2 regions of the Butyricicoccus pullicaecorum genome follow, and region 1 is predicted to be linked to the other one. Evidence: predicted binding sites of a transcription regulator. Region 1 holds the regulator's gene; the other holds the start of a gene.

The links. The regulator LexA, encoded in region 1, represses DNA repair genes until DNA is damaged. The targets are predictions, from matches to a motif close to CNAACANNTGTTNG.
Region 2: a site for LexA is predicted at 4,276-4,289, ahead of dinB (DNA polymerase IV). Genes of this name have one in related genera too.

What each region holds. Positions count from the first base shown of each region.
Region 1 is NZ_NFKK01000003.1:31,847-39,272, reverse strand. Features, by position in the region: gene xseA (exodeoxyribonuclease VII large subunit) at 1-851, opposite strand, end outside; gene B5F17_RS03345 (Kae1-like domain-containing protein) at 848-1,795, opposite strand; gene nusB (transcription antitermination factor NusB) at 1,792-2,259, opposite strand; gene recG (ATP-dependent DNA helicase RecG) at 2,359-4,398, opposite strand; gene lexA (transcriptional repressor LexA) at 4,398-4,997, opposite strand; gene B5F17_RS03325 (Asp23/Gls24 family envelope stress response protein) at 5,286-5,636, shown strand; gene B5F17_RS03320 (fatty acid kinase ATP-binding subunit FakA) at 5,662-7,311, shown strand; gene pth (aminoacyl-tRNA hydrolase) at 7,360-7,426, shown strand, end outside.
Region 2 is NZ_NFKK01000008.1:79,092-86,517, forward strand. Features, by position in the region: gene B5F17_RS08270 (ABC transporter ATP-binding protein) at 1-128, shown strand, start outside; gene bilS (flavodoxin family protein BilS) at 353-850, opposite strand; gene B5F17_RS08280 (alanyl-tRNA editing protein) at 1,174-2,349, opposite strand; gene B5F17_RS08285 (MarR family winged helix-turn-helix transcriptional regulator) at 2,494-2,940, shown strand; gene B5F17_RS08290 (MATE family efflux transporter) at 2,937-4,244, shown strand; gene dinB (DNA polymerase IV) at 4,361-5,584, shown strand; gene B5F17_RS08300 (DUF1653 domain-containing protein) at 5,595-5,831, shown strand; gene B5F17_RS08305 (GNAT family N-acetyltransferase) at 5,883-6,479, shown strand; gene B5F17_RS08310 (hypothetical protein) at 6,532-6,999, opposite strand; gene ndk (nucleoside-diphosphate kinase) at 7,193-7,426, shown strand, end outside.

The DNA.
Region 1 (7,426 bases):
AGCCGATTTTCCAGTGCAGTCATCAAACGTTCCTGCTCTCGGTCAATCAAGATGCTCAGCTCTCCCCGATCAGGTACGGCAAGCTCAGCCGCACCTGACGGTGTCGGTGCACGCAGATCGGCCACGAAATCGGCAATCGTGACGTCAGGTTCATGACCAACCGCCGAAATCACAGGAATTTTGCTGTTATAAATCGCGCGTGCTACGATTTCTTCATTAAATGCCCACAGATCTTCGAGCGATCCACCGCCGCGTCCAACGATCATCACATCCGCCTGTCCGTGCGCGTTGACACGCGCAATCGTTTTGGCGATGTCTGCCGCTGCATTTTCGCCCTGCACCAATACAGGCCACAGCTGCACCTCGGCAAGCGGGTACCGTCTGCCCAAAATGCGAATCATATCACGCACGGCTGCACCGGTCGGTGAAGTCACAAGTGCGATGGTACGCGGCATGCGCGGAATTTCCTGCTTGTGAGACGGGTCAAACAGCCCTTCGGCGTAGAGCTTTGACTTAAGTTGCTCAAACGCAAGATGCAGCGCGCCGGTTCCGTCCGGCATCAAATCAGCCAGGTACAGCTGTACCTGGCCGGTCTTCGGAAAAGAACTTACCCGTCCACGCGCAATCACTTTCATACCGTTCATCAAGCGAAAGCGCAGCCGTGCGGCATCGGCGCGGAACAATACCGCGCTGATGGCTCCGTCCGCGTCCTTGAGCGTCATGTAGTGATGCCCTGACGTATGCTGCTTATAATTGGAGATTTCACCCTGCACAAAAATATTGCGGAAACTCGGGTTGCTCTCCAGCATTCCCTTGATCTGCTGATTGAGTTGTGTGACTGTGTAAATCATAACAGTGTTTCTCCATGCTGCACCGCAGCGAGTACCGCAGCGCCAACTGCGTTATCTCCCGAAAGAACGGGTTCTGCAAAGCGGGCACCAAATCGCTCGTGCATACGGCGCTGAATCAATCGATTGCTCATCACACCGCCCGCACACAGCACAGGCAATTTTTTGCGTTCCATCGCTTGTGCGGTTGCCCGCTCGACTGCTGCACAGATCGTACGCACGGTAAACGATGCGACATCCTCAGGTGCCGTACCACGCGCACAAAGATCACGGATCTTGTTTTCCATGCCGGAAAGCGAGAATCGGCAGTCGGTGACCTTGGGCTGGAAGCGTTCTTTGCTCTGCGACTGTTTGGCGAGCTGCTCCAATGCTTCTCCTGCCGGGAAATGCAGTCCTAAGAGCGCACCGGCACGATCGACCAGCTGTCCAGCTGCCAAATCGGCTGTGCCGCCGATGCATTCCGCGACAGGCAAACCATTTGCGCCCGGAGCTACATGCAGCAGCTCAGTCGTACCACCAGACAAGTGCCACGCGTAAAACTCCTGGGTACCGAGCCAGGAAAGTGCCTGTGCAGATAAAGCTGCCGCAGCTAAGTGTCCCTGCTGATGCGAACAGGTATAGAGCGACACACCCAGAAGATGCGCGACGCTTCGTGCGACGTTCTCGCCTGCCAGAAAGCAGGGCATATACGAGCCTTCCACCGCACGGGGTCTGGTAGACACGCACACTGCCTGAATTTCCTTGCCGATACCACTCGGCAGTCCGGCAATCATTTCATGCAAGTGCAGTGTGTGCTGAAAAAGCGCATCCGACTGACGCAGTCCGATTGCGCCGTCCGGCACATCGAGCAGCCGACCGCTATTTTGCCATTCTACATGCTCTGCATCAAAGATCGCAGCCGATGTACGGTAATTGGAGGTATCAATCCCCAGATACCAGCGGCTCATTCCTGTTCAGACTCCATCTTGCGCGCAACTGCACCCAAAACACCGTTGATGAACGAAGCTGCTTCGTCCGAGTCGTAAACCTTTGCCAGCTCGACTGCCTCATTGATTGCAGCGCCGACCGGAACGTCCTCGACATAGTACATTTCGTAAATCGCCAGACGCAGGATCGCAATGGTAATGCGAGACAGGCGCGACAGCGTCCAGCCCTTCGCATTGTTCTCGATGTATGCGTCCAGCTCTTCCAGATGCTCCGCAACGCCCTTGACAGCAGATACGATGTACTTGGTCTGTGCTTCGTCCAGCTTGCCCGCGTAGAGTGCAATATCGCCGCTGATCGACTGCATGATCTCTTCGCCGAGACGATCGGTCATCACATTTTCAGCCTCAAACGCGCCAAAGCCCATCTCAAAAACCAGATGCAGGGCAATCTCTCTTGCCTGCTTTCTACTTACAGTATTGTTCACGGTATTCCTCCGACATCTTTTCTATCAGAATTTTTATATCATTCCAGTATATTTTATTTTACCTGATTCGCTATATAAATGCAAGACAGGTACATACGATCAATTAAAGATTTCGCCGTGATCGTTTCGGAACATGCGCTCTACCCGCTCGCGCAATGCAGGGTGTGCCTGCAAAGTCGGATCATCTGACAACAGCTTTTCAGCCTCTTCTTTCGCCGACTGCATCAATGCCAAATCGCCTGCAATGTCTGCCATTTTGAGCATCGGCAAGCCATGCTGCCGTTTACCAAAGAAATCGCCCGGGCCGCGCTGTGCCAGATCGGCTCGTGCAATCTCAAATCCATCATTGGTTTGGCACAGAATTTTGAGTCGCTGTTTAGCCTGTTCGCCCTTATCTGCGCCAAAACAAACACAGTAAGACTTTCGTTTGCCTCGTCCGACGCGTCCGCGCAGCTGATGCAGCTGGGACAGGCCAAAACGGTCGGCATCTTCGATCACCATCAAACAGGCATTGGGTACATTGACACCGACTTCAATAACGGTCGTCGCAACCAGTATGTCAAGTTCTCCTGCTGCAAAGGCATTCATCACCACATCTTTTTCTGCCGGTCTCATCTTGCCATGCAGGATACCAATGCGGCGATGCGGCAAAATCTTTTGTAAAGCTGCGCCGTGCTCCTCGGCACTTTTGAGCGGCAACTCTCCATCTTCCACGAGCGGACAAACCACATAGACCTGTCCGCCTTCGGCAATCTGCTTGTCAATAAAGGCATAAATGCGTTGGTGCATCTTTTCACCCACGGCAAAGGTTTCCACCAGCGTACGTCCGGGCGGCAATTCATCGACAATCGATACATCGAGATCACCGTATAGAATCAGCGCCAAAGTACGCGGAATCGGAGTCGCCGACATGACCAGCGTATGCGGTCGCTCGCCTTTTTCATGCAGGGTTGCGCGTTGGTCAACGCCAAAGCGATGCTGTTCATCGGCAACGACTGCGCCAAGCCGATGGAAGGTGACATCCTTTTGAATCAAGGCATGCGTACCAATGACGACCTGGATCTCTCCCGCCGCAATCTTTTCCTTGCACTCTCTTTTCTGCTTTGGCGTCATAGAACCGGACAATACTGCACAGGTAATACCCTGCTGCGCAAAGATTGGGCCAAGTGATTCCATGTGCTGGGAAGCCAAAATTTCGGTTGGCGCCATAATCGCCGCCTGATATCCATTCTGTACCGCCAGATAGCAGAGCACCGCGGCAAGCACGGTTTTACCAGAGCCTACGTCACCCTGCACCAATCGATTCATGGGCTTACCACTGCGAATGTCGTTCCAGATTTCCTGTGCCGCACGCTTCTGTGCACCAGTTGGTGCAAACGGAAGCAATTTCCAAAATGCATCCGGCGTACCCTCACGCATGGCAATACCAGCTTCGTCTGCGCGACGTTCTTTGAGTCGAGCCAGTCCGCAGCAGAGTAAAAACAATTCTTCAAAAATAATGCGCTGTCTGGCCTGTTCAACATCGCCCAGCGATTGCGGTCGGTGAATGCACTGTACTGCCTGTGTTTGTGTCAGCAGTTCATATTCCCGTGCAATCTCCTCCGGCATCCAGTCCCGCTCGCCTGCATTCTGTTCTCCCAGTGCAGCCGTTGTCACGCGCAGTAAATCTTTTTGTGTCAGTCCTGCAGTCAATGGATAAACCGGTACGACACGCTGCGGCGGAGGCATTCCGGGCAGCACCGCCTCGCACGCCGGCGAGACCATCGTTCTCTGTGCACCCTGACCTTGTATGCGGCCATAAAACAGATATTCCTGTCCTTCCTGCAAGGCTGCCGCTGTGTAGCGATTGTTGTAATAGGTAATCCACAATGCGCCGGAGGTGTCAAATACACGGAATTTGGTAATTTCCATGCCTTTGCGAATGCGACGGGTAACCGGCTGGGTACCAACCACCGCGCACACGGCAATCTTTTGCCCTTCCTTGGCCGCAGCAACCGGGATAATATGAGTACGATCTTCATAATCGCGCGGATAGCAGTCAAGTGCGTCCTGCATGGTTTCTATGGACAGCTTTTGGAAGAGTGCAATTTTTTTCGGACCAATGCCCTTGATTTTGGCAATCGAATCTGAAAGTGCCATTATGCGAAGTAATCCCGATGCAGTGCAGTTACGACGCCAAGAATGACCGCGCCTTCACCGTCAATCGGGGAATAATCCGGGTTTTCCGGCATGAGCCATACATGACCGTCATCCTCAATTTTGAGTGTCTTGCAGGTCGCCTCGTCTTCAATCATCGCTACAACGATCTGTCCGGGAGTCGCCGTATTCTGCTGACGCACGATGATGTAGTCTCCGTTGAGGATACCCGCGCCGATCATAGAATCACCCTTGATGCGCAGTGCAAAGTATTCGCCGTATCCGCTTGCCTGCTCATACGGCAAATAACCCTCAATGTCTTCTACTGCGAGAATCGGCATACCCGCTGTGACCTGTCCCAAAATCGGGACCTGCGGCACACTTGCCGCTGCACCTTTTACGACCAATGCACGCGTCTTGTGGTCATCTTTTTCCAAATATCCCTTTTCACGCAGTTTAATCAGCTGGGCATGTACGGAAGAAGACGAACTCAGGCCAACATGCTTGCCAATTTCGCGCACAGAAGGCGGATAGCCCTGCGCGGCGGTTGCTTCTGCTATATATTCGAGAATCCGTCTTTGCTTCTCGCTCAACTTTTTCATTGTGACACCATCCTAAAAAATAGCCAATTATCTCCAACACCTCACGCATGGAGAAACATTTGTTTGTTTTTTATTCAATTATATCTGAATTTACTGGAAAAATCAAACGTTTGTTGCAGTGCGATGTAAAAATAATCTGCTCTCAAAAGTCCCCTCACAAATCCAATAATTTGTCACCCATAACACAGTTTTGCAGAAAATATATCTTGTTTATTCGCGCAAACTATTATAGAATAGAGAATAAGTATAGAATGACTTCTGAACGGTTTGGTTTGCTGGAGGTATTTTATGAGAATCAACAACGAATTTGGATATATTGAGATTGCCCCCGACGTGATTGCCGGGATTGCCGGCTATGCCGCTTCTTCTTGTTTTGGCGTTAAGGGCATGACCGTCCGTTCGGTCGCAGATGGTGTTGCGCATCTTTTGCGCCGTGAAAACATGAGCCGCGGTGTCAAAATCACCGAAGCGCCCGACGGCGGCATCAACATCGATCTGCACATCGCGGTCGATCACGGAATCAATATTGCCTCGGTTTGCCGTTCAATCATCAGCGAAGTCCGCTACCACGTGGAGCAGCTGACCGGCATTGATGTCAAAAACATCGATATCTACGTCGAAAGCATCAAGGCCGATTGACAGAAACGAAGGAGTAACGTAAGACATGAACGAACAAAAAATCACCGGGTCACTGTTTCAGCGCATGGTTATTGAAGGTGCGCTTGCGATCGCCGAAAAAAAGGAAGCTGCCAATGAGCTCAATGTCTTCCCGGTGCCCGACGGCGATACCGGTACCAATATGTATATGACCATGCACGCCGCACAGGAAGAAATGGAACGCCTGACCGAACCTACCCTGCGCAAAGCAGTCGATCAAACGGCGTCTGCTCTGCTGCGCGGCGCCCGCGGCAACTCAGGTGTTATTCTCTCCCTGCTTTTCCGCGGCATGGCAAAAAAACTGCGTGAAAAGGAAGAAGCTGGCGGCTGTGATTTTGCACTCGCGCTGCGCGAAGGCGTAGATACTGCGTACAAGGCTGTCATGAAGCCAGCAGAGGGTACCATCCTCACGGTCACCAGAGTTTCTGCACAGCACGCAGTCGAGCTGTGTCAGGCCGATCCGCAGCTGTCGGTTGAACAGGTCTTTTCTGCCGTGCTCGAGCGTGGTCAGACCGCTTTGCAGGAAACCATGTCCCAGAATCCGGTTCTGGAAAAGGCTGGTGTCGTTGATGCCGGAGGCTTTGGCTTCCTGACTATCTTCGAGGGTATGTTCGATGCCTTCCGCGGCATCCACAAGGAGCGCGTCATTGAAGAAGCTCCGGCTGCCAAGAGCGCAGCGGATTTCAGCGCAATTGCAGATGAAGATATCACCTTCACTTACTGCACCGAGTTTATCGCAGAGCGCAAGGACAAGGCGCGCAACGTCGGTCGTATGCGTTCTCTGCTGAGCGAAATCGGTGACTCTCTGGTTGTCGTTGAAGACGATGACATCGTAAAGGTCCATGTACACACCGATCAGCCCAACAAGGCACTGGAAGAGGGCTTGAAGTTCGGTCCCCTGCTGACGGTCAAGATTGAGAACATGCGTCAGCAGCACACCGCAAAGGTCATCGAGGGCACGGTAGCACCGGAACATCGTGAAATCTGCCCGCCTGAGAAGAAGTACGGTTTTGTCTGTGTTGCTGCTGGTGACGGTCTGCACACGGTATTCACCGACCTCGGCTGCGATCAGGTCGTACAGGGCGGTCAAACCATGAACCCCTCGACCGAAGATATCCTGCGCGCTGTCGATCAGACGCCCGCAGAGATCGTCTACGTCTTCCCCAATAACAAGAACATTATCATGGCGGCTCAGCAGGCTGCTGCACTGTGCGAAGACAAGCAGGTCGTTGTCATGCCCTCCAAGAACATCCCGCAGGGTATCTCGGCAATGCTGGTCTTCGATGCCGATGCAGAGCAGGAGGATAACACCGCTGCGATGAACGAAGCGATGGAAGCCGTTCGCGCGGGTCAGGTCACCTACGCTGCACGTAACTCCGATTTTGACGGCAAGAAGATCAAGGAAGGCGAATACCTTGGTCTGTGCGAGGGCAAGCTGGCTGCAAACAGCAAGCGTCAGCACGATGTCCTCAAAAAGCTCATCCGTGAGCTGGTATCCGCAGACAGCACCTTTGCTACGATCATCTACGGCGAAGGCGTAACCGAAGAGGAAGCTGCGAAGGTTGAGGAGCTGTTCCGCAAGGAAAATCATGACCTGGAAATCACGGTCATTCATGGCGGTCAGCCGGTCTACTACTATATTCTGTCAGTTGAATAAATCATTTAAAAGCTCCCCTTTTGGGGAGCTTTTTAGAGGAGATTCCCAATGTCTATTTTTGATATCTTTGCAAAGTTGGAACAGGAGCGCAAACAGCAGGACTCTTCTGCCGGCC
Region 2 (7,426 bases), on a different contig from region 1:
GTTTGTCGACTATTCGCGGCGCGGACGAAATTCTGGTGGTCGCGGATAATGGCATCGCGGAACGTGGTACCCATGATGAATTGCTCGAAAAGGATGGCATTTACGCGCATTATTACGAAATGCAGTAATCACCACCGCACCCATATGGAAGCTTTCGCCAGCCTTTCTCGAAAGGCTGCGGGTTCTCAGGGCAGAGCCCTGCGTCGCCGTCCGCAGACGGCGAAATTCCCCTTTTGAAACCCGGTGTCCGCCCCGGGTTTCAACTAAAAAATAATAAAAAAGCGCGTCCGCAGACGCGCAATACAAAAAATACCGCTTGTTTCCAAGCGGTATTTCTTTATTACATATTTCATTACCCAAGCGCAGCCCGGCAGCGCTCTACCAGCGCCGTCGCATCATCCGCATTCGGATGCGCCGCCGCTGCCTCAAAGTTGCGCAGCAGCATTTCACCCTTTTCACGGGTCTCTGGGTTCTCACACATCTGCTCATAGCGACGGCGAACACCCTCGCCCATGCGACCGGCACACATGTACCAGCCCATCACCTGACAGTCAGCCGGCAGTTCAGCCTTGACGCGGTCGATGAGCTGGGAGAAATAGCTGTCGGATGCACCGAAACCAGCCGTTCCGAACAGGAATACCTGCTTTCCGGCGAGCTGGGGCAGGACAGCCTTGAGCTTGTCCGAGCAGGTGCCCTTGTCCGTCCAGAAGCCGAGCAGGACGCAGTCAGCGTCAGTCACTGCGCAGGTATCCGGTGTGCACAGCACAGCGTCCGGGTAAGCCTTGTGCAGGGCTTCGGCCAAATAAGCGGTATTTCCGGTTGCGCTATCGTATAAAATGGCGATTTTCATACAAATTCTCTCCTTGATCGATTTTATGATTGAAACAGTATAGCAGAAACAAATATGGAAATCAAGGCACAATTTGTAAAGGATTTGTGCGTGGTGGGGGAATTGAGGGAGAAAAAACCGTTTCCAAAGTGGAAACGGTTTTGATGAGCGGCCAATGGCCGCGGGGGATGACGCGACGTGCGCGTCGCGTTTTCATTTTTGTTTTAGTTGATTTTCCCTTGCGGGGGACGGGAAAATCAAAAGGGGATTTCGCCGTCTGCGGACGGCGACTCAGGGCTCTGCCCTGAGAACCTGCAAACCTTTGAAAAGGTTTGATCCAAACTTTAGTGTTGGGTGCGGAGATCAATCGAGAGATTCCGGCAGAAGGTTTCGATTTGGCTCTGGGATGCTTGAACAGCGCCTTGAACGACGGCAGGCTTGCCACCGCCATGACCGTTCAGCGCCTGATTGAGTTCCTTACAGATGGGGTGAACGTCCACGTTATGGCTGCAAATTGCGTACTGATATCCGCCGTTCGGCGCCTCACTGAATACCGCTGCCCATCCGGTCTGTTTGGCCAGAATATCGGCAAACTGGCGAATCTGAACCGGAGACAGGTTCTCGGCAAAGCTCCACAGCCGATCCTGATTACTAGGCAATAATGCGGCTTTAAGTCGGAAAATCTGTTCATGCAGGGCAATGACCTCAGCCTTATAGCGGTCATTGCGCGATGCCATGAGTTCGACTGCCTGTGCGACCTCGTGCGGCTTGGCTGACAAGATGTGCGAAATCTCGGTGACACTCTTCTGTTTTTGGTCGTAATCGCGCACAGCATCCCAGCCGATGAGCAGAGTCAGACGGATACCGCCGCGGTGGGGTGTCTGGGTGCCGACCTTGACGCAGCCGACCATACCGCTGCGTGCGACGTGCAGGCCGCAGCAGGCGCAAACATCCCGTCCACCGGTTTCCACGATGCGCACCATGCCGGTCAGTTCTTTCTTACTGCGGTAATCCAGTGTGCGCAGCGTGTCTGCGTCCGGGTAGGAAATAATCGTCGGCACATCGGCAAAGACCGCTTCGTTGGTCTGTCGTTCGACCTCTGCCAGCTGTTCGGGGGTTAAAACCCGGTCAAAGTCGATGGTCACACAGTCCCGGCTCAGGTGAAAGCCCACGTTATTGCAGCCGTACAATTCGTGCGCGATGCCCGAAAAAATGTGCTCGCCCGTGTGGCACTGCATGTGCCGGAACCGGCGTTCCCAGTCCAGTTCACCGTGTACGGTCTGTCCGACGGGCAGTTCTGCCTCGCATACATGAATGATTTCGTCCCCGGACAGGCGGGTGTCGGTCACACGAACGCCTGAAAGCGTTCCGGTATCGCCCGGCTGACCGCCGCCTTCGGGGTAGAATAGGGTGTCGGACAGCGTGACGGCAAACAAACCGTCCTTATAGGCGCGGCACCCGGTCACGGTCGCGTCAAAGCTGCGCTCGTCGGGGTGATGATAATAGCGTGCATCCTGCATGGGTATCCCTCTTATCGTAGTCTTTTTATGCTTTCAGTATACCAGAAAATGGCCGCAAAAACCAGAAGCAGACAGCGATTGACAGCGACAGATGGACATGATAGAATTAGTCCGAAATCGGACGAAATAAGGAGGACAAGCGTGATGCTGCACGAAGAGGTAATGGAACATTATGAGCTCTGGTGTGAGCTCAATCAGGTATATGCCGACTGGTGTCGTGCGCATGGGGTGTCCATCCATCGGCTGACCGTGCTGGAAGCGCTGTGGTTTCAGCAGAAGACCGGGTGTACGCTGCGCAGTTTGCAGGATCGGCTCTATCTGCCCAAGCAGACCATCCACACCATTGTGGACGGATTGGTCAAAGAGGGCTATCTTGAGCGCCATCCGTCACCCGAGGATAAGCGCACCAAGGTATTACGGCTGACCGAATCCGGATTGGCGTATGCCAAGACACAGGTCGCACCGATGTATGAGTGGGAGGGCAAGGCGATGAGACAGCTTGCACCCGCTGATCGCGCGGTCATGCTGCGTACCTATAAACAGCTTATTGATGCATTACGTACAGGATTTGAGGAGGAAGACAGCGTATGATGAAAGCCTACCTGCGCAGCATGCTGCCTGCTGTGCTCGCGTTTGCATTTTCCGGTGTCTATGCCATCGTAGACGGCTTTTTTGTCGGGCAGTATATTGGTGACAGTGGTCTTGCGGGTATCAATATCGCCTATCCCATGACCGCTTTGCTGCAAGCGGTCGGAACGGGCATTGGTATGGGCGGTTCCATTCACATGTCCATCTGTCTCGGACGCGGAGAGGAAGAAGAGCGTCAGCACTATCTTGGAACAACCGTGTGCATGCTCGCCCTGTCCAGTGTTCTGCTATTGGTTGGTTTGTGGTTTGCCCATCCGACCTTGCTGCGCCTGTTCGGTGCGACGGGTGCGGTCTATGACCGCGGTCTGGAATACATTCAGGTCATCATTCTGGGCACGTTTTTTCAGGTCTTTTCCACCGGTCTTGCACCCATTTTCCGCAATCTTGGACGCTCGCTCTTTGCTATGTGCGCCATGATGGCAGGTTTTGTCACCAACATCGTGCTCGATGCCACCATGATTGGCGTGCTGGGCTGGGGCATGTACGGTGCGGGGCTTGCGACCATCATCGGTCAGGGCGTGACCGCGCTTCTGTGCCTCATCGTGCTCATCTTCACCGAACGTCACGTTCCGCGCAGTCAGCTCCGCCCGACGCGCTGGGCGGTGGGACGCACGCTTGCGACCGGTCTGTCGCCATTCGGATTGACCATGTCGCCCAATCTGGTCATTATGTTTGTGAACCTCGGCGCCGTGCGCTACGGCGGTGAGCGCGCCGTTGCAGCCTATGCCGTGGTCAGCTACGTCGCGGTGGTCATTCAGCTGATCTTGCAGGGCGTGGGCGATGGCAGCCAGCCGACCATGAGTCTGTATCTGGGTGAGGGACGCATCAAGGATGTGCGCTTTATCTGCAAGACCGCGTACACCATCGCGCTGGGCGCAGCGGTTGCGTTTGGTACGCTGACCATCGTTGGACGCGACTGGTTCCCAGTGATCTTCGGCGCATCGACCGACACCGCACAGATGATTGCATACATCCTGTGCATCATCGCCGTCGGCTATCTGGGTATCGCGGTCATCCGTGTCACAATCGCCTATTTCTATTCGACCGGCTATAATACCTACGCCTATATTCTGGTTTACGGGGAACCGGTGATGATTGTGCTGCTGCTTCTCATCCTGCCGCTCTTCATGGGCGTCAACGGTGTCTGGGCGGCCATTCCGCTCGAACAGCTCATTATGGCAGGACTGGCGCTCGCTTTGCGCGCAATGGCGCACCGCCGTCCGTCCTCCATTGCAACTGCCAGTTAACATAGGATCTGCCAAATCGCACAGGAATTTCCGAACACCTGTGCGATTTTTCTTTTGCATCCCGCACCCTGATATGGTATGATAGATGCATAAAATCCGGACAGGAGGGAAGGCAGATGGCCGATCGCACCATTTTACACAGTGATTTGAACTCGTTTTACGCTTCGGTGGAGATTCGCAATAACCCGACCCTCGCAGACAAGCCGGTCGCCGTGGGCGGCGATGAGCAGGCGCGACACGGCATCGTGCTGGCAGCCAATCCGCTGGCCAAGCAGTACGGCATCCGCACGGCGGAAACGCTGTGGTCGGCGCGGCGCAAGTGTCCCGATCTGGTCATCGTGCCCACACATTTCGACGAGTACCACCGGTTTTCTCAGGCGGTACGCCAGATTTATCTGGACTACACCAGCCAGATTGAGCCGATGAGCTTGGACGAAGCCTTTCTGGACGTGACCGGCAGTCGGGAACTGTTCGGAGACGGGGAGACCATTGCCCAGACCATCCGCACGCGGGTCAAAGAGGAACTGGGACTGACGGTATCCATCGGCGTATCGTTCAACAAAATCTTTGCCAAACTGGGCAGCGATTACAAGAAGCCGGACGCCGTGACCATCTTTTCCCGCGAAAACTATCGGGAACTGGTCTGGCCGCAGCCGGTGGGCAACCTGCTGTACGTGGGCAAGGCGACCGCAGCCAAGCTCGCGGGCATCGGTATCCATACCATCGGCGAGCTGGCGGCAGCTGACCCGGCAGCCCTGCAAATGCTGCTCGGACGCATGGGGCCGACCCTGCACGATTACGCCAACGGACGGGATGAGACTCCGGTTGCCGAGTACGTCAATCGCGAACAGGCCAAATCTATCGGCAACATGATCACCGCGCCGCGCGATATCCGAACCCCGGCCGATGCCGATCTGGTGCTGTGGCCGCTGTGTGAGAACGTTGCCCACCGCCTGCGGCGGCACGGCATGTGCGCGGGCAGCGTGTCGCTGTATATCCGCGATATCCAGCTGGTCACGCACACCCGACAGTGCCAGCTCACGCCGCCGACCTGGCTGGCACGCGAACTGATGGAGCATGCCCGTGGGCTGCTCGCGCGGCATTACAAGTGGAAGCTGCCCATCCGCACGCTGGGCGTGACAGCAGGCGATCTGGTACCAGCCGATCAGGTGAGTTTACAGCTGGATTTGGACGGAACCGCAGAAAAACGAGACAAATTTGAGCGCATTGAGCGGGCGATGGACGGTCTGAAAGACCGCTATGGGTCGGCAGCAGTGCGGCGCGGCACCGAACTGCTCGACCCCAAGCTGTCCGGCTTCCATCCCCACGATCATGACTAGGAGGAACCTTATGAGAACCATTTACCCGGGACGGCGGTACCGTCATTTTAAGAACAAGCTGTATCAGGTCGTGCTGATTGCGCGCCACTCGGAGACCGGCGAGGATATGGTGGTCTATCAGGCGCTGTACGGCGACTACGGCTTCTATGTGCGTCCCTACGACATGTTTGCAAGCGAAGTTGACCACGAAAAGTACCCGGAAGTGAACCAAAAATACCGATTTGAGCTGGTGGAAGACCCCAGATGAACAGGAGAGGTGACAGTGATGAGAAAGGCACGGCGCGCCGATGTGCCAGCGATGGCAGAATTCTTGGTCGATCGATTTTGGCAGACCGAGCATTTTGTATTCCTGCGCGAGGGCATGCAGGCACCGCGTGAGGTGCTGCTGCGGATGACGCGGCGAGAGATGACGTTTTACTGTACGCAGCATGAAGTATGGCTATATGACGACCATATGAGCGGTTTGCTGGGAGTGGATGGTCCTGAATCGGAGAATCCTCTGGCTCAGCTGATCTGTGCAGGGCAAGTGGGGTGGGATGTGCTACACCTTCCGACTCATGATCGTCGTTTGCTGCTGGCACGCAATCGACGCATTGCTCAAATCCACGCGGTCAACTGGCACCGGAAATACACCGAAAAAGCTTACCACATCAGCCAGCTTGCGGTTGCACGGCAGGCCAAGGGCACGGGGGTGTGTCGTGCGCTCATCCAGCCTGTGCTGGATCGTGCCAAGGAGCAGGGAGTGGACGTCGTCCTTGAGACATTTACCCAAGATAACGTGGCTTTGTACGAGCATTTCGGCTTTGTCCTGACCGAGACCCATACCAGCCCGCAGATGCCCTATGCAGAATATTGCATGATTTATCATAGCGGTTCACCACGCGCAAAAACGTAGTTTTACACAAAAATGCCCCGCTGGATCGGCTGACCTAGCGGGGCTGCTGTGTTTATTTGAGCTCATCGACCGCGATTTCTTCCTCTTCAAAGGGAACGGGTTCGGGTTCGGTATAGGTGGGGTCTTCGTCGGGGATGATCGCTTCTTCGGCCTCGAACGGGACCGGTTCGTCCTCGGGCACGGGGTGCGGCTCCGGGGGAGCGGGCGGAACCGGCGGCTCCGGTGTATCCTTCATCTCGGCCAGACGCAGGTTATTTTCTGCAATGCGGCGCTTGCATGCGCGGATGCGGTCACATTCGGTCGCGAAAGCCGGGTCAGGGGATTCGCCGTACAGTTCAAAGTACATCTTGCCAATGGCGAGATAAGCACGGCGCATTGCGTCCTCTTCCGCGATGTTGTCGGTCTTGAGCTTGGCGATGGTAACACCTGCCTGCATCATCTCGGTCGCTTTGTCTACGCCGGTCTGCATCATTTCTGTCGCTTTGCCGCGCAGGTCATCGAGTTTATCGAACAATGCCATAAGGAACCCTCCAATCAGTTCTATGAAATTATTGTACATGTCTTTGTTGAAAACGTCAAATAAAAAGCAGATGCGTACACAAAAAATTCACAAATTATCTAAAAACATCTGTTATAATTTAGTTAGTATGTAGCTGTCCCGGGCAGATGATGCGTCTAAGCGGGGCAGGAAAATAAAGGAGGAAGTTACACAGATGGCAAGAGAGCGCACCTATATTATGCTCAAACCGGATGCATTGGAGCGTGGATTGATCGGTGAGATCCTGTCCCGCATCGAGCGAAAGGGCTACCGAATCGAACAGATGAAGATGATTACGCTGGACGAGCCCATCCTGCGTGAGCATTATGCACACATTGTGGATCAGCCGTTTTTCCCGGACACGGTTGCCTATATGACCCGCGGCCCGGTGCTGGCGATGGTGGTCGAG